Regions from separate parts of the Ornithinibacillus jepli genome, predicted to be linked through region 1. Evidence: riboswitches for the same ligand, from Rfam matches in the RefSeq annotation. Region 1 holds a riboswitch; each other region holds the start of a gene.
What was found. Region 1 has a riboswitch for S-adenosylmethionine ahead of AB1K81_RS01295 (cyclase family protein). Riboswitches for the same ligand answer to the same signal wherever they lie in the genome.
Positions count from the first base shown of each region.

Region 1 (4,819 bases):
GTACAATTAATAATATGATGATAAAAATAATCCAAAACCACAACATGGGGAGGTTCCTCCTGAAATTAGTAAATAAGGTAATCTTTTCTTACATTTTACCAAAGTTCTAATAATTATTTTATAGTTTTTTAAATTTTTCTACCATTACTTATAAACATAGGGGGATTATGATGCAGAAAAAGATACATATAACAGTAGTCGGGAGCATTAATATGGATTTAACGGTAACGACAGACCGAATGCCTGATAAAGGAGAGACGGTATTAGGGAAAGAATTCGCTACGTATCCAGGTGGCAAAGGGGCAAATCAAGCAGTTGCTGCACAAAGATTAGGTGCTTTGGTACATCTTATAGGAGCAGTAGGAGACGATAGGTTTGGAAATGCGTTACTTGCGAATATAAGGGCAGAAGGAATTGATACTACAGGTGTCGAGGTAAAAGAGGAGATAGCTACTGGGACGGCGACGATTATTTTATCAGAACAGGATAATCGAATTATCGTTGCCCCAGGGGCGAATTCCTATGTAACACCTGACTTAATAGCAAAGCATGAGTCCATCATACAAAATAGTGATGTTGTTATATTGCAGCTGGAAATCCCTTTAGTAACGATTCAACTAGTAACAAGATTAGCGAATGAATACCATGTTCCAGTTATAATTAACCCAGCGCCATATCATGCGCTTCCGGAAGAAGTATACGAAAGTGCAACCTTTCTGACACCAAATGAAGGGGAAGCAGAGGAAATGGCTAAACATATATCTTTTGATGAAATTAGGGGAAAGCTCATTATCACTAAAGGTTCCACAGGTACTGTTTATTTTGAAGAAGAGAATGAAAAATTAGTACCCGCTTATGAAGTTACGGTGAAAGATACAACAGGGGCAGGAGATACATTTAATGGAGCACTGGCAGTTCAAGTAGGGCTTGGAGCAACGAGGGAAGAGGCAATTAGATTTGCCAATGCTGCTGCAGGATTATCGGTTACGGAAATAGGAGCACAAAAAGGAATGCCGACTAGAGAACAAGTACTAGAATTTATGAAAAGAAAAGGATAAGGGTTGATCCCTTATCCGTTTATCCCCAAACTTCCTTCGTAATATCCACGATAAATTTTAATTTCGCCCACTGTTGATCCTCGCTAAGTTTATTGCCATGATGAGTGGATGAAAATCCACATTGTGGGCTTAGTGCAAGCTGTTCGAGTGGCACATAGTTACTTGCCTCTTCAATACGGCGCTTTATTTCTTCTTTATCCTCTAACTCTCCAAATTTAGAAGTTACAAGTCCTAAAACGACACGTGCTCCTCCATCAGGAATATAATCTAATGGTTTGAAATCACCAGAGCGATCATCATCATACTCTAAGAAAAACCCATTTACTTTTTCTTTTGCAAATAACGTTGGTGCTATTTGTGCATAGCTGCCTTCAAACGCCCATCTAGATTCATAGTTTCCGCGACATAGATGTGTCGTGACATATAAGTCATCAGGCTTACCTTCTAATACACTATTTACTACATAAAGTGATAAATCAATTAATTCCTGTCGGGAAAGCGCTGGCTCATAAGCTATTAAATTATCAGCATTCAGTCCAGCTATGTATACGTCGTCTAATTGCAGGTATCTAACACCAGCCTCGTAGAAAGCCTTTAAAGCATCGCGATAAGTTTGAATAACGTCTTCTGCATATTCTTCAACCGTAGGATAAATTGCTGTATTTCGGATTCCACGATGAAATAGTTGGTTCGGGCTAGGAATGGTTTGTTTTGCAACAGCACGACCTGCTACGATTTCATTAAACAATTTAAAGTCTTCTAGGAATGGATGGTCAGAATTAAAGGATATTTTCCCGATATTTCGGACGTCATAAGGCTCAGTCTCAATACCTTGGAAGGGAATCCCTCTTTCCGGTACATAACCTTCTAAACCATCTAGATTTTCAAGGAAATCAATATGCCAAAAAGAGCGTCGGAACTCACCATCTGTTACAAGCTCAAGACCTACTTCAATTTGTTTATCAACGATTCGTTGTAATTCTTTATTTTCAACATCTCTTAGTTCCTCTTTTGTAATGTTGCCTTTCTTATAATCCTCACGTGCTTTTAATAGATTTTCTGGTCTTAATAAGCTACCTACATGATCTGCACGAAATGGTGCTTGAAACGAATTTTTACTCATTTTAGTTCCTTCTTTCTTTAGAAATTTTTTAAGTAGACTAAATCAGCTTTCCGATACTAGTCTTTCAAGTCTGTAATCATCGGAATGTGAATAGTTTAAGGCAATAATGCAAATGATCGTACTGGAAATCCAGACGCTTTTTCTGCTTTTGGAACCATATTAAAGATCACTGCACCTTTTGCAGGCACTTTATCTAAATTGGTTAGTAGTTCAACCTGGTAAGTATCTTGTTCTAGTACATAATATTCTCCAAGTAATGCACCATTGTTTCGATAGTCTATTGCGGAATCTGTATCAAACGTTTCGTGACCAACTGCTTTAATTTTACGTTCTTCAAAAAGGAACTTTAGGGCGTCTAGTCCCCAACCTGGTGCATGAGCATTTCCTTCTGAGTCCTTATTGTTAAATAACTCATGGTCTGGCCAGCGCTTACTCCAATCTGTTCTTAGTGCAACAAAACTACCAGCTTCAATTCGGCCATATTCTTCTTCAAAAGCTAAAATATCCTCGGGAGTAATTGTAAAATCATTATTTTCCGAAGCTTCCTTTGACTTATCAATAACTACTAGGGGTAAAACTAATTCTTTTAAGTCCAAATCTTCTAAGTAACGTTTGTTTCGAACAAAGTGAATTGGTGCATCTAAATGGGTACCATACTGTCCCGGGAAGGTGAAACTTTGTGCAAAAAATCCGTCATCATGTGTGAATAATGTTTTAAAATCAGCTGATTCAAATGAAGAGAAGTGTGGCGAGTCAGGCCCAAAAGTATGTGTTAGATCCACCCATTCTTTTTCTTTTAATAATTCAATAGCCTTTAATACTTCGTTTGAGCTTTTCAAAATTTCGTTTGTCATATTCCTCACCTCAAAAAAAGTTTATTTAACAATTAAAAAACCTCTTCTCATAAATAAGAAGAGGCTAAACAAATTTAGGTTAGGATCTCTTCTTATCTTCTAGCTTATAGCTACTGGAATTGGCACAGTACTCACGATGAGTCCGCTGCCGAGGCTTCAAAGGGCCAGTCCCTCCACCTCTCTGGATAAGAATTGGTAATTTAATTGTTAAAATTCACTTTACACCGGTCTTTCGTATATGTCAAGATGAAATTTTCTATAAATTTAAAAATTATAATGAATCAGATCGTACTTATTGGTATGATGATTATATCGAATGACTAAAGGTGGGAGTTACATGACACAGCTTAGCCCAGATGAAAAAAGAGAGATTGTTCGGGAAGAACTTCATCAGTTAGTAAAGGCAAGATATATTAATATGAGTGTCGCTGCAAAAATTGTAAATGCACATACAAAGTATTATATAAATAAACCAACAGTAAATCAGATTAAGCAAGAAATGGCAGAAGTTGAACAGCCAACAATTGAACCAAAGGTAACCGTTACACCTAAGGTTCAATCACCACAACCTAAGGAAAATAATAATCAGGCAAAGCCAATTCCAAACCCTAAGAAGACGTTTACAGATCAGCAAATTAGAGATAGAAATATTACTTGGGGACTAAATCTCGGGGTAATATTATTACTTTTAGGGGGATTAGTTCTTGCGACCAGTACGTGGGATACCCTCGGTTCTTGGGCAAAGACAGGGTTAATTTCAACAGTAGCAATCCTGTTTTACGGTTTAGCATGGTTGACGAATAGTGTGCTTCAAATTAAGAAGACTGCTTTTGCATTCTTGGTATTGGGGAGTTTATTTTTACCTATTATCGTTGTTTCAGCAGGATACTATGAACTATTTGGTAGTTATTTTTCCTTTTCGGGAGAGGGTAAATTTCTATATGGTGCTATTGGAACATTATTAGTTTTACCTATCTATGCAGTATTTGCTAGGAAACTGTCATCTAGACTTTTTGTTTGGTTCTCTTACGTTGCATGCAGTATGTTTGTTGGACTTTTAATTGCTTCAGTATATCTACCGGTTGATGGCTTCTATCTAGCAATCATGCTTTACAATGGACTTTTAATTGTTGGGTATCGTATGTTGCAAGGGAATTCAAAATTACAGCTATTTATAAAGGAATTCGTTCCCTTTATTCAAGCAAATCTTATTTTATCAACCTTACTGATGCTACTATTCTATGATCATGAATTGATGTATAGCTTTAACCTACTTTTAACAGCAGTAATTTACTTTTCTATGATTTTTGTTTCCAAGAAACAGTCCTATCATTTTGTTTTTACTGCTATGTTAATATACGGTGTGTATCAGCTAGTAGAAAATTCAATTTTGCAAAGTGTTAGTGAGGTAGCTTTTGCATTACTTGGGGTACTTTTCTTAGCTTTACCGAAGTTTCTTAATGAAGCGGGTGCGTTACAAAAAGTTTTTCAAATAACTAGTGCAATCGTTTCTTCTTTAGCTTTTTTGTATATTAGTTTTGAAGGGCTTATTTTAAGAATGGGGGAAGGATCGATTGTTTTATTAATTGCTTATGTCATAATTTCCCTTAATTTTGCTTTTCTCGCATCACTTGTTAAGAATAAGCTTTTCAACTATTTAAGCCCAATATTCCTAGTAAGTGCATTGTATCAATTAACATTATTAGGGCAGGAGTGGCTTAGTTATGAATCCATTATTTTACCTGGATTTATATTGGCTTATCTTCTGTATATTTTAGGTGGTT
Region 1 covers NZ_JBFEGG010000001.1:257,510-262,328, forward strand. Annotated here, with positions in the region: gene AB1K81_RS01280 (hypothetical protein) at 1-46, opposite strand, end outside; gene rbsK (ribokinase) at 171-1,058, shown strand; gene AB1K81_RS01290 (5-methyltetrahydropteroyltriglutamate--homocysteine S-methyltransferase) at 1,078-2,181, opposite strand; gene AB1K81_RS01295 (cyclase family protein) at 2,277-3,035, opposite strand; SAM riboswitch class I at 3,125-3,227, opposite strand; gene AB1K81_RS01300 (hypothetical protein) at 3,373-4,819, shown strand, end outside.

Region 2 (4,819 bases), on a different contig from region 1:
AAACTGTAATACGTGGAGATGTTGCTCCAACAAGAATTGGTAAACGTGTTAGTATTCAAGATTTATCCATGCTTCATCAAAGTCCCAATAATCCTCTAATTATTGAAGATGATGTTACAGTTGGGCACCAAGTAACACTTCATTCTTCTATCATAAGAAAAAATGCTTTAATCGGTATGGGGTCTATTATATTAGATGGGGCTGAAATTGGCGAAAGCGCTTTTGTTGGTGCGGGGAGTTTAGTTCCACCTGGTAAAAAGATTCCACCACATACATTAGTTATGGGAAGACCAGCAAAAGTAGTACGAGAACTAAATGGAGCTGATTATAAAGAAATGGAACGTGTTCGTACCTCTTATGTTGAAAAGGGACATTTTTATAAAAAACATACTAATTTAGGGCTGGAATATTAAAACTAGAAAAAAGCTTAGAACTTGTAGTTATCAGTTCTAAGCTTTTTATACTTTATTTTGTTAGTTCTAATAACGCTTCTACTTTATCTGTTTTTTCCCACGGAAATTCTACATCAGTTCTTCCAAAATGCCCATAAGCAGCTGTTTGCTTGTAAATTGGATTTTGCAAGTCAAGCATACGAATAATGCCAGCAGGTCGTAGGTCAAAAATGTCTCGAACAGCATTTACTAGCTCTTCTTCACTGACTTCACCAGTACCGAATGTATTGATTGCAATGGAAACCGGTTCCGCTACTCCGATTGCATAGGCAAGTTGGACTTCACATGAATCAGCCAGTTTTGCTGCTACTATGTTTTTTGCTACGTAACGAGCAGCATATGCAGCTGAACGGTCAACTTTAGTTGGATCCTTACCACTAAACGCTCCTCCACCGTGGCGAGCATATCCACCATACGTATCTACAATAATTTTTCTTCCTGTTAATCCAGCATCCCCTTGTGGTCCACCAATCACAAAGCGTCCTGTCGGGTTAATAAAGTATTTTGTCTTCTCATCTAATAATTCAACTGGAACAACTGGCTTAATCACATGTTCCATTATGTCTTTTTCAATTTGTTCTAATGTGGCACTTTGTGAATGCTGGGTAGAGATAACAATTGTGTCTACACGAACTGGTTGATCTTCTTCATCATATTCAATGGTTACTTGTGTTTTTCCATCCGGACGAAGATAAGCAACAGTTCCATCTTTACGTACATCACTTAACCGTTTGGAAAGCTTATGAGCTAAGGAAATTGGTAATGGCATTAATTCTTTCGTTTCATTACATGCAAAACCAAACATTAATCCTTGGTCGCCAGCTCCGATTGCATCAATTTCGCTTTCTGTCATTTTGCCAAGCCGAGCTTCTAATGCCTTATTTACACCACTTGCAATATCCGGTGATTGCTCATCAATTGCAGTTAAAACCGCACAAGTATCAGCATCAAACCCATACTTTGCACGAGTATAACCAATATCTTTAATTGTTTGTCTAACAACTTGCGGAATATCCACATAAGTAGTTGTCGTAATTTCGCCAGCAACTAAGACTAACCCAGTTGTTACTGTAGTTTCACATGCAACTCTAGCTAATGGGTCCTTTTTTAATATTTCATCTAAAATAGCGTCCGAAATTTGGTCACATATTTTATCTGGGTGACCTTCTGTTACAGACTCAGAAGTAAATAATCGACGATTCTTAGCCATTAGGCTAAATCCTCCCTCTATATCTTTGGTACGGAACTCAAATATCTATCAGATAGTATATCCTTAATCAATAAAAAAAGCCTTTCCTTATTACATGAGGAAAGGGGTTACTAGCCTTTCGCTCTTATTGTTCAAGGAAATTTCCTTGCCTCAGGTTAGCACCTTTTCACCGTAGTGATGGTTGCCGGGCTTCACTGGGTCTGTCCCTCCACCGACTCTGAATAAGAGAGTATCCGCTCTATTGTAGATTAACTGAATCAATTGTCCTATGTCAACAGTATAATCCACTGTCACGAAACTTTAATAAAATAATACAATAAAAAATAAACAAATAGTATGGACTATTTAATTGAATGTGTTATACTAATAATTAATTTCAAGAAACAAATGTATTGAATCTCTTAAATAAAGGTAGGTAATTTTAATGAATACAGTAATGAAAACCTCATTATTGGAAGAACTTCTAACGCAGCAAAGTATAAAGAAAAATTTATCTGTTGCTCGATTAGTTGAAAAAGTACTTTCACGAAATGAAGGTATATTATCGAATACAGGTGCTGTACTCGCTACTACTGGAAAATATACTGGCCGTTCTCCAGAAGATAAGTTCATTGTAAAGGATTCCGTATCTGAAAGTAAAGTAGATTGGGGTAATGTAAACCAGCCAATCGAAGAAGAAATATTTGAAAAATTATACACAAAAGTAATTAATCATTTAAAACAAAAAGATGAGGTTTTTGTATTCGACGGTTACGCTGGAGCGGATAAAAACTATCAATTACCAATACAAGTTATTAATGAATTTGCATGGCATAATTTATTTGCGAAGCAATTATTTATTCGACCAACAAAAGAACAGCTAGCTTCTCATGATCCGTCCTTTACGGTAATCTCTGCGCCAACTTTCAAAGCAGATCCAAAAGTAGATGGGACAAATTCAGAAGCATTTATACTTATTTCCTTTAAACATAAAGTTATTTTAATCGGTGGTACAGAATATGCAGGAGAAATTAAAAAGTCTATTTTCTCTATCATGAACTTCTTATTACCAGAACAAAATATTCTGTCCATGCACTGCTCAGCAAACGTTGGTAATGAAGGTGATGTTGCGTTATTTTTCGGATTATCCGGAACAGGTAAAACAACGTTATCGGCAGATCCATATCGTAAACTTATTGGCGATGATGAGCATGCATGGAGTTCAAGCGGCGTGTTTAATATTGAAGGTGGTTGTTACGCTAAATGTATCAACCTATCCGAAGAAAAAGAACCACAAATATATAATGCAATCAAATTTGGTTCTGTATTAGAAAATGTCGTATTAGATGATGAATCAGGTAAACCGGATTATGATAATACATCCTTAACTGAAAACACCAGAGCTGCGTATCCATTAGAACATATTGATAACATTGTCAATCCAAGCATCGCAGGACATCCAAACACCATTATTTTCTTAACTGCAGATGCATCTGGTACGTTACCACCTATTAGCAAGCTATCTAAAGAACAGGCAATGTATCACTTCTTAAGTGGTTATACTAGTAAGCTAGCTGGTACTGAACGCGGAGTTACGGAACCTCAAGCAACATTCTCTGCTTGTTTCGGTGCACCTTTCCTTCCGTTATCACCAGCAACATATGCCACGATGTTAGGGGAAAAGATAGATTTATATAATACAAATGTATTTCTCATTAACACAGGATGGACTGGTGGATCTTATGGAGTTGGCAGCCGAATTAAACTTTCCTACACGAGAGCAATGGTTCATGCCGCATTAGAAGGGGAACTAAATAGTGTAGAAACGATTAAAGATGAAATATTCGGCTTAGATATCCCTGCTCATGTTGCAGGTGTACCCGACGAAGTACTCGTTCCTAAAAATACATGGGAAGATAAAGTAGCATATGAGGCTGCTGCTAAAGACCTTGCTAAAAAATTCCATGATAATTTCAAGAAATTCACACATGTTAGTCCTGAAATTGCTGCTGCTGGGCCATTCTTTAAATAATATTATCTTGTCCTCATCCCAAGAGGGTTTATATACTAAATTATAACTTATAATTTAAGGCTGGAATCTACTTTTCTAGCTGTCCTAGTTTAAACCGACCTAACCTATAGGTCGGTTTTTTCTTTGTAAAAAAGGATTATTTTCTAGGCATTCACACAATTTTTGCACAGAGCATATTATGTGGTTGTAAATAACTTGTTTTTACCTGAGAACTCCCATCTCTAAATCTTTAGTCAAAACAGAGAGAATGCTCTCAATTTTTGCATAAAAATTCTCGTTGTTGAAAGGGTCGAATGGAATGAGAAAAATAAAGTATCTTGCGGTTGTATCATTGATTGTACTGTTATTCCTTTCTGCATGTAGTTCTAGTAATGAAGATACAACCATTCAGTTAGGAGAAGTAACTCGTTCTCTTTTCTATGCTCCACAATATGTCGCTATAGAAAAAGGATTCTTTGAAGAGGAAGGATTAAATGTAGAATTGCAAACAACTTGGGGTGGAGATAAAACAATGACCGCCTTATTATCAGATGGAATTGATGTCGCATTAGTTGGGTCAGAAACATCCATTTATGTTTATGCACAAGATTCCAATGACTATGCTGTCAACTTCGCTCAATTAACCCAAACCGATGGAACCTTTCTAGTAGCGAAGGAAGAACATCCAAATTTTAATTGGAAAGACTTAAAAGACTCTAATTTCCTCGGACAACGTAAAGGCGGTATGCCACAGATGGTTGGGGAGTTTGTTTTAAAACAACATGGAATTGATCCACATAATGACTTAACCTTACATCAAAATATTGACTTTGCAAATATCCCAGGTGCTTTCCTTTCTGGAGATTATGAATACGTTCAATTATTTGAACCTACCGCTAGTGTTTTTGAAAAAGAAGGAAATGGCCATGTAATAGCTTCTTTTGGTGAAGAATCTGGTCATGTACCATATACTGTATTCATGGCAAAACAAAGCTATATTGAAGAGAATAAAGAAAATATCGAAAAATTCACAAGAGCAATTTATAAAGCTCAAAGCTGGGTGCAAGAAACTGATTCTGCTGAAATTGCTAAAACGATTCAAGGGTATTTTGAAGATGTAGATTTAGACATTTTAATTTCTTCTATTGAACGTTATAAGAGTCAAGG
Region 2 covers NZ_JBFEGG010000003.1:544,439-549,257, reverse strand. Annotated here, with positions in the region: gene AB1K81_RS14480 (gamma carbonic anhydrase) at 1-413, shown strand, start outside; gene metK (methionine adenosyltransferase) at 466-1,662, opposite strand; SAM riboswitch class I at 1,784-1,890, opposite strand; gene pckA (phosphoenolpyruvate carboxykinase (ATP)) at 2,087-3,673, shown strand; gene AB1K81_RS14465 (ABC transporter substrate-binding protein) at 3,972-4,819, shown strand, end outside.
Region 2: it holds a riboswitch for S-adenosylmethionine, as region 1 does, so the genes downstream of both, metK (methionine adenosyltransferase) here and AB1K81_RS01295 (cyclase family protein) in region 1, are expected to answer to the same signal.

Region 3 (4,819 bases), on a different contig from region 1:
CATAAAATACAAATCTACTGATTTTATTATATATACCCATTTTTTGTTCGTTTTAAAAGCGTGATGGTGAAATTGTCATATAAAAGAAAAAAACGTCAAAACTGACGTCTCAATCATATTGCCCTTTTCGTTAAAAAAGATGCTATTTTGTTACCCCATTTTTCGTACTCCGTTAAAAATCCATCATGACCAAACCTCGTATCAATATGATGATACGTACAGTGAGGGATTAGTGATGCAAAAACGGAAATCGAAGTAGGTTCATATATTAAATCTTCTTCATAACTTATCGCTAAAACTGGAGAGCGGTATAATGTAGTAGCATTTTCCCATCCACCGCGATCCCTTCCGATATCATGTGTATTCATCGCATCAAGTAAATACAAGTAACTATTCGCATCAAACCGTTTAACCAATTTCTCACCTTGATATTGCAAGTAAGAAGTAACTTCATAACCTTTATCGGTAATCTCTCTACGAAAGCGTTCCTCAAAAAGTTTCGGACTTCGGTATGTTACCATCCCAATCATTCTAGCGATTTCAAGACCTTTCAAATGGTTAGAAGAGTCGTAATGTCCAGACTGCCATAATGGATCCGATTTGATAGAGCGTTCGGCAATATAATTATAGGCAATCCCATAATCAGAAAGATAAGGAGTTGCTGCTAGAAGAATGAGTCGCTCTACCATATTAGGATATAGTAGTCCCCATTCCATTGCCTGCATGCCACCTAACGAACCACCAATGACTGCATATAAAGAATCAATACCTAATTGTTTTAAGGCAATTTGTTGGGCTCTAACTATGTCACGTACGGTAATCTTTGGGAAATCGGATCGGTAAGGTTTATTTGTAATCGGATTGATGGATAATGGCCCGGTAGAACCATCACAGCCACCGAGCACATTAAAGGTGATTACTTGAAACTTCGTAGTATCAATTGATAAATGGTTGCCGATTAATCCACTCCACCATCCAGGTGCTTCATGTGTTCCTACTGCTATATGATTCCCCGTTAAGGCATGGCAGACTAGAATAACCGGTGCTTGTTTAGTACCTACTTGTTCATATGTTAGCGTTACAGCAGGTAATTCTTCTCTTGAATCGAGTAAAAGTGTTCCGATATCAATATTTGCTACTTTGGAGGTTGTATTCACTAATATTGCTCCTCAAACGTTATTTACCCGGCTGGTATAGGATTGTTTTCAATTCCTCGTGAAGAATAAATTGCATCTAATAGGAACCGATTTGAAATGATTGTAATCCCCGCTGCTTTTGCGTTTTGTAATACGATGTCATGTGTATCTGTTTTTTCAACCCAAAGGATTTTTATTTGTTTATTTATTAACTCCTCAATTACTGTTGGAGGTAGGGCATTGTCATGAACATAGAGGATATCAGCTTGATCGGTTTCTGCTAAATCGGTCACCGTATAGCCATATTGAGTTAATCGTTCAATCGTTTGTTTAAATTCAGCAGGTTGACTATTACTTAGAGTGGCAATCACCTTTTTTCGAATTGAACCATTAGCTCTTTCAAATGGAGATGAAGTTAGCCATTCCAAGACAGTTGATTCAGTGTCTAATACGTTTGCTGAAATCTTTGTTGCCTTGGCAATTGCCTGATCCAAATCAAGGATTATATCTTCCGCAGATTCAATCCCGATCGACAATCGAATTAGTTCTTCGGATACACCGCTTTTCTTCAAATCTTCTACGTTTAATTGCTGATGAGTAGTGGAAGCGGGATGAATGATTAATGATTTTGCATCACCTACATTTGCTACATGGGAAAATAGATTAACAGAATCGATTACCGTTCTTCCCGCTTCTCTACCACCTTTAATACCAAAGGTTATAATGGAACCGAAGCTACCTTTCAAATACTTTTGGGCCAATTCATAGGACGGGTGATTAGCAAGACCTGGGTAGTTTACCCATTCAACAGCTGGGTGTTCGTTTAAATAATTGGCAACAAGCTTCGCGTTTTCAACGTGACGTTCAATTCGTAAATGTAACGTTTCTAAACCTTGGAGTAACAAAAAGGCATTTTGCGGGCTTAAACTTGCCCCAATATCACGTAATAACTGCACCCGGAGCTTAGTAGCATAAGCAGCTAACCCAATATCTGCATAGCGAAGGCCATTATAGCTTTCATCCGGCTCAGTGAATTCTGGGAAGCGAGGATGATTCCAATTGAACCGTCCACCGTCTACAACGATTCCACCAATCGTAGTGCCATGACCACCAATCCATTTAGTAGCGGAATGTACTACTATGTCTGCCCCCCAAGTAAGTGGCTTAGAAAGAATAGGGGTACCGAAAGTATTATCTATAATAAGAGGGACATGGTATTTATGACATACTTTTGCGACCTGTTCCACATCAAATACATTCAAGCTAGGATTCGTAATTATTTCACCAAAAACCGCTTTTGTTTTATCCGTAATGGCCTGTTCTATTTCATCAAGCTTCGTGCCATCTACGAATTTAACGGTAATACCATATTTCGGTAAGGTTTTTGCAAACAGATTATATGTACCACCATATAAATTACTATCTGCAACAATCTCATCTCCAGTACCTGCAATATTCAGAATTGCTAGTGTAATCGCCGCCATACCAGAGGATGTCGCTACTGCTGCTACACCATCTTCCAGTAATGCTACCCGCTGTTCAAAAGCATCAACTGTAGGATTCATGATTCGCGTATAAATATTTCCTGGTTCCTTTAAACCGAACAGGTTTTGTGCGTGCTCGGTATCGCGGAATACATAAGAAGTAGTTTGATAAATAGGTACTGCTCTTGAACCGGTTGTCGGGTCAGGAAATTGCCCTCCGTGAAGTAATGTTGTCTCTAGTTTTTCAACGTGAAAATTTTCCATAAAAAATTCCTCCTTAAGATTAGTTATCTGGAGGTAGAAGAGAAACAAAAAGCCCTCTTCCTAAGAAGAGGGCACGTATTTAAAAGTAACCGTTCCTCCTCTTATCTTCCAGATCAATTGACCTGTAGGATTTAGCACCTTTTAAGGAAAGACTTGCTTTCACCTAAGGTTGCCGGGCTTCATAGGGCCTATTCCCTCCACCACTCTTGATAAGAGATTTAATTTATTGAATATTATATTATCGGTATGGCTATGATATGTCAATAATAAATTTAGCGCTCCGGTAATTTCAGTTTCCGGATTGGGAATCGATAAATCGATCCTAAATAAATAACTAGAGCGACCCAAATAAAGCTAAATGCAATGAGATGCTCCGTAGTAAATGTTTCATGATACATAAATACACCAATGAATAACATTAAAGTTGGAGCAATATATTGCAGGATGCCTACCATTGCAAGTGGAATACGCTTTGCTCCACTAGAAAATAGGAGCAGCGGTATGGCGGTCATGGCACCAGCACCGATTAAAAAGAGATTTTCCGTTGATGTGATATTTTGTACAGAGAAAGAATGTACTGGTATGAATCCTAAATAGATTAGCGCAATCGGTGTTACAATCATCGTTTCAATTGTTAATCCATACATGGCTGGAATATCGACCATCTTTTTAAATAACCCATATAATGCAAAACTAAAAGCTAAAACGAGCGATACCCATGGGAAAACACCATAACTAATCGTTAAATATAAAACCCCAATACCTGCTAAAATAACGGAAACCGTTTGGCTCTTCGTTAGCTTTTCCTTCAGTACAATGATTGCTAGTAAAATACTAACTAATGGATTGATATAATACCCTAAACTCGCTTGGAGTACATGGTCACTGTTAACAGCCCAAATATAAATTAACCAGTTTAAACTGATTACGACAGAAGCTAGTGTAATACTGATTAGCTTTTTCTTATCCTTCATAATACGAATACATTCTTTAATAAACCCACGCCACTTTCGCATCACTAGCACGACAACAATCATAAAAATAAAGGACCATATAATTCGATGTGCCAAAATCTCCCCAGCAGGGACATCATCAATAATCTTCCAATAAATCGGAAGAAGCCCCCAAACGACGTACGCAAAGGCCGCATAAAGAACCCCAATTTTATCTGTTTTCTGCTCCATCTTACCCCTTCTTTTCTAATAATAAATAAAGACAATTGTAGAACTGATTTCACAAAAACGCAATCAAAAGGCTTAAAAAGAAAACGCTTTCATTTTTAGGTGTAATAGAATATGATATTAGTAGAGTTATTTTTAGAAAAGGTCCTTTGGTAAGAATCTCCTTACCGGGTCCGCAGCCCGTATACACTCCGCTTTCCGCGGGCGGCTGGTGAGCCTCCTCAGAGCTATCGCTCCTGCGGGGTCTCACCGATGCCTATCCTCCCGCAGGAGTCTCCGTGTATACGGGCTGCTCAGAGCAAAATACCTTTTCTTTATTTTTAAAAAAATCTATTTTATTACTAAGAGGAGGAGAAAAATGGCACGTTCATATAAGCATATGGAAACATCCGTTATTCATGAAGGGTACGATTCAAAAGATATGTTAGGAAGCCTTACCCCACCATTGTTCCAAACCTCAACCTATACATTTAACACTGCAGAGCAAGGGGAAAGACGCTTTGCCGGTGACGAAGGTGGCTATATTTACTCACGACTCGGAAATCCAACCGTAACCATACTGGAAGAAAGGATTGCTGCGTTAGAAAACGGGGAAAGAGGACTTGCATTTGGTTCAGGAATGGCAGCGGTTTCTGCTATTCTAATTGCCTTAACAAAGGCTAATGATCATATTCTCTGTTCTTCAGGACTTTATGGCTGTACATTCGGATTACTAACGATGATGAAAGAAAAATATAATATTACACATGACTTT
Region 3 covers NZ_JBFEGG010000002.1:117,037-121,855, reverse strand. Annotated here, with positions in the region: gene metX (homoserine O-acetyltransferase MetX) at 114-1,157, opposite strand; gene AB1K81_RS08550 (O-acetylhomoserine aminocarboxypropyltransferase/cysteine synthase family protein) at 1,181-2,884, opposite strand; SAM riboswitch class I at 2,983-3,100, opposite strand; gene rarD (EamA family transporter RarD) at 3,157-4,068, opposite strand; gene megL (methionine gamma-lyase) at 4,424-4,819, shown strand, end outside.
Region 3: it holds a riboswitch for S-adenosylmethionine, as region 1 does, so the genes downstream of both, AB1K81_RS08550 (O-acetylhomoserine aminocarboxypropyltransferase/cysteine synthase family protein) here and AB1K81_RS01295 (cyclase family protein) in region 1, are expected to answer to the same signal.

Region 4 (4,819 bases), on a different contig from region 1:
AGTACTACCAAATCCGATTAGTATCATGGTGAAAAAGGATACCCGTTCCATTAAAATCAATGCAAAAATCCCTATGGGAACAAAAACCACGACATTGCCAAACAAGTTAATTATTTGTAGCAATGTATCACCTTGAAAATTTATGTACAAATTAATTGTTTTAAATGGAACTAGATTAATAGAAACATTGTTAGTTAATATTGGAGTAGATGGGTATAGTGTTAAATATAGGATTGTCTCTACATAGGCGATTAATAATATTATCGTTATCTCCCGTATGTATTGATCTTTAATAAAATGACGTTTACGATAAATTAACCGTAGAGGCACGTAAATCATTAAAGTAATAGCTATCAGCAAAATGGGAATATCGTTTATATATTTCATTAGCTCTCCTTAAAAAATTCATTCATTAAGAATAGTATAGCAGTAATTTTACTCATTTTAATAGATAACCCGAACAATCTTATTATTCACGCGAAGTTTTCACAATTTGACACAAAGTTCCATGGTTTTTACCTGAAGTTTTCACAAATTGACCCGAAGTTATCAAAGTTTTAAATAGAGGTAGCTCTTCTTCTATCAAATCCATTACCCTTATATTTCCTATTAATTCATGATAAAATATACGTAGAAAAAGGAGGGGTAATGATGGCATTAACTTTTTATTGGTATCCAAACTGTGGAACTTGTAAAAATGCGAAGAAATGGTTTGATGAGCATAACGTTGAGTATGAAAGCATACATATTGTGGAAGAAACGCCTTCCAAGGAAGAGCTATTAAAACTTATTGAAAAAAGCGAACTTCCTGCTAAAAAATTCTTTAATACAAGCGGTAAAAAGTATCGCGAATTAAATATAAAAGACAAAATAAAAAATGCTACCACGGAAGAAATGGCAGAGATTTTAGCTACTGATGGTATGTTAATTAAACGACCAATTGCAACAGATGGCAAGAGAGTCACCGTTGGTTTTAAAGAAGATGAGTTCCAAACTATTTGGGTGGATTAATAAATACTAGCGTAAAAGTATGTTAGGTTGTATAGTTAATGTACAACCAATTATTCGGAGGGATTGTAATGAGCTTACCAAACGACTTATTATATTCAAAAGAACATGAATGGGTAAAAAAGGAAGGTAACACAGTACGTGTTGGTATAACTGATTTTGCTCAAGATGAATTAGGAGATATTGTATTCGTTGAGCTGCCAGAGGTTGGAGATGAAATTAAAGTTGATGAACCATTTGGTAGTGTAGAGTCTGTCAAAACAGTATCTGAGTTATATGCGCCAATTAGTGGGAAAATTGTCGAAGTGAATACAGAATTAGAAGACAGCCCTGAGCTAGTAAACGAATCTCCATACGAAGGTGCGTGGATGATTATTATCGAACCTAGTGATGAGTCTGAACTTGATAATCTATTATCTCCAGAAGCATATAAAGAATTAATTGAGCAAGACTAATTTCATATAAATCAAATACTGACTTTTTTCCTTTATGGAAAAGAGTCAGTTTCACTTTCAAAGATATCAAGCTCCTGCTATTCTTTCTAGCTTTTTATAATGTGAGGGGGATCTATCATGATTTCACAACAATCTGAACGTGTTATCATTGTTGAAGGTTTAACTGACAAAAGGCAACTCGAGAAAGTTATTGATGATCAAATTACGATTATTTGTACGAATGGAACGTTTGATATAGAAAGATTTGATGAAATGTTAGAAACTTATCAATTGGATGAGAAAGATGTTTATATCTTTGTTGATGAAGATCAATCCGGAATGAAGCTGCGTAAACGGTTATCGTTAGAGCTACCACATGCAGAGCATATTTACGTAAGTAGTGAGTACCGAGAAGTAGCAGCGACACCAGAACGAATTTTGGCAATGCTTTTACTTGGTAAGCATATTGCGGTTCATCCTCATTATTTAGTATAGCTTACAAGTAGGTGATGATTTGAGAAAGATTTCTCACGAAATACTCGAAGAACACGAATTTTTACTTTACATTTATACTCCATTTTGTGGTACATGTCATGTAGCGAGAACAATGCTAGATAAAATAGAATCGGTACATAATGAGACTATTTTCTATGAAATGAATGCTTCTCTTTTTCCTGATTTTATGCAAGAAAATAAAATAGAGAGTGTTCCCTGTCTGGTTATAAAAAAGGAAAATGAATTGAAAGAAAAAATATACGCATTCAAGTCAATTGCGAATATTTATAGCTATCTTTTAAAATATGAACCTGGGTTATTTTACGATAAAAAATAAAAAAATATAGTTTTTTATGTTGACACATTTCTGTACTGGTGATATAGTAATTTCTATCGGAAAAATGAATGATAAATTTATCTCTTATCCAGAGCGGTGGAGGGAAAGGCCCTACGAAACCGCGGCAACCTTCAAACTTCGTGTTTGAAAAAGGTGCCAAGTCCTACAAAGCATCATGCTTTGAAAGATGAGAGAACGTTAGGATTTAATATTGCTTAATATTACGTCTTTCTGTTCTCTTGCAGAAAGGCGTTTTTTATTTGTTTTTGCACATTATAAAAAGAGGAGGGATATTGCATGATATCAATAAAGGATTTAACAAAAATATTTCGCTTCGATCAGAAAGAAATAACAGCAGTAGATAAATTAAACTTAACAATTGAAGATGGAGAAATATTTGGTGTTATAGGATATAGTGGTGCGGGAAAAAGTACATTCATACGTTTATTGAATCGATTAGAAGAGCCTACTTCAGGAAAGGTCGCGATACAGAATAAAGATATTACTGCGATGAATAAGAAGGAGCTTCGAATAGCAAGACAGGATATTGGGATGATATTCCAACATTTTAACTTGCTTTGGTCTCGAACAGTCAGTGAAAATATCGCATTTCCTCTTGAAATTGCAGGGGTACCTGCTAATGAAAGAGAAGTACGAGTTAAAGAACTGATCGAACTAGTTGGTTTAAATGGAAGGGAAAGTGCCTATCCGGCTCAACTAAGTGGTGGTCAGAAACAAAGAGTAGGAATTGCTAGAGCTCTTGCTAACAATCCGAAAGTGTTACTATGTGATGAGGCTACGTCTGCTTTGGATCCAGAAACAACCGATTCCATATTGGATTTACTAGTTGATATCAACGAACGTTTAAAATTAACAATTATTTTAATTACACATGAAATGCATGTAATTAAAAAAATCTGTAATCGAGTTGCTGTTATGGAAAATGGGAAAATTGTGGAACAAGGTGATGTAATAGATGTTTTCTTAAAACCAAAACAACCTGTTACAAAGAAATTTGTAGAGCAGGTTATGGGGGACCCGGATGGTGATTTTGATCAGCTCTTAAAGGTTTATCCAGGTGGAGAAGTGGTCAAGTTACACTTCGTCGGGGAGTCCGCTAACCAAGCATTAATTAGCAAATTATCAAAGGCGTTTGACGTTGAAGTGAATATCCTTCAAGGGAAAATAACACAAACGAAGCTTGGTGCATATGGAACAATCGTCGTCCAACTTATTGGAAGCGAAAATGAGATTAAAAGTACCCTTCAATATATTGCCGAAAAAACCTCGGTAGAAGCGGAGGTTTTAACAAATGCTTAATGAATTATTTCCTAATGTTGTGATAGAAGATTTACTTGTAGCAACGGGAGAGACTTTTTATATGACACTACTTGCGTTAGTAGGAACAGTCATTATTGGAGTATTGCTAGGACTTTTACTTTACTTAACATCTAATGGTGGTCTTTGGGAAAATAAAATATTGAACTTTATCGTAGCAACTATCGTGAATGTTTTTCGTGCGATTCCTTTCATTATATTAATTCTACTTTTAATTCCTTTTACGAATTTCTTGATAGGAACGATAAGAGGTCCAAACGCTGCACTACCTGCATTAATAGTTGGTTCTGCGCCATTTTATGCAAGATTAGTTGAAATAGGTTTACGTGAAGTAAACAAAGGAGTAGTAGAGGCTGCCGAATCCATGGGTGCCAAAACGAAAACGATTATTTTTAAAGTGTTACTTCCAGAATCCATGCCTGCATTAGTTTCTGGCATAACCGTAACAGCCATTGCATTAATTGGGTATACAGCAGTTGCTGGTGTTATTGGAGCAGGCGGTCTAGGAGATTTTGCTTACTACCACGGATTTGTACGACGAGACTTTGATGTCGTGTTTGTATGTACGGTATTAATTATTATTATTGTGTTCATATTCCAATTCATTGGTGATTTTATTACTAATAAATTGGATAAAAGATAAAAATAAAAAACAAAAGGGAGATTACAAAATGAAGAAATTATTATTTGTTTTATCTATTTTACTTATTGCGTTATTAGCTGCTTGTGGAAATGATGAGGATGTTATTAAAATTGGTGCGACAAGTACACCGCATGCCGAAGTGCTAGAAAAAGCTAAGCCAATATTGGAAGAAGAAGGTATAAAAATAGAAATTGAAGAGTATTCCGATTATAACCTATTGAATGTTGATTTAAATGAAGGAACTATTGATGCTAACTATTTTCAACATATTCCGTTTTTTGAAAATGATATAAATGACCCAGAAAAAGGATATGATCTTGTTAATTTAGGTGGTATTCATATCGAGCCAATGGGAGTGTACTCAAAAAATATTGCAAGTTTAGATGAAATTCCAGAAGGAACTGAGGTTATTATTAGCCGAAATGATCCAGACCATTATCGCATTCTTCAATTATTTGAAGCACAAGGATTAATTAAAATTTCAGATGATGTTGACACAGCTCATCCTAGCCAAGATGATATTATTGAAAACCCATTAAATCTACAGTTCTTATTTGGAGAAGT
Region 4 covers NZ_JBFEGG010000003.1:480,624-485,442, forward strand. Annotated here, with positions in the region: gene AB1K81_RS14110 (VanZ family protein) at 1-387, opposite strand, end outside; gene AB1K81_RS14115 (arsenate reductase family protein) at 652-1,011, shown strand; gene gcvH (glycine cleavage system protein GcvH) at 1,080-1,463, shown strand; gene AB1K81_RS14125 (toprim domain-containing protein) at 1,581-1,937, shown strand; gene AB1K81_RS14130 (thioredoxin family protein) at 1,957-2,274, shown strand; SAM riboswitch class I at 2,356-2,468, shown strand; gene AB1K81_RS14135 (methionine ABC transporter ATP-binding protein) at 2,572-3,594, shown strand; gene AB1K81_RS14140 (methionine ABC transporter permease) at 3,587-4,255, shown strand; gene AB1K81_RS14145 (MetQ/NlpA family ABC transporter substrate-binding protein) at 4,284-4,819, shown strand, end outside.
Region 4: it holds a riboswitch for S-adenosylmethionine, as region 1 does, so the genes downstream of both, AB1K81_RS14135 (methionine ABC transporter ATP-binding protein) here and AB1K81_RS01295 (cyclase family protein) in region 1, are expected to answer to the same signal.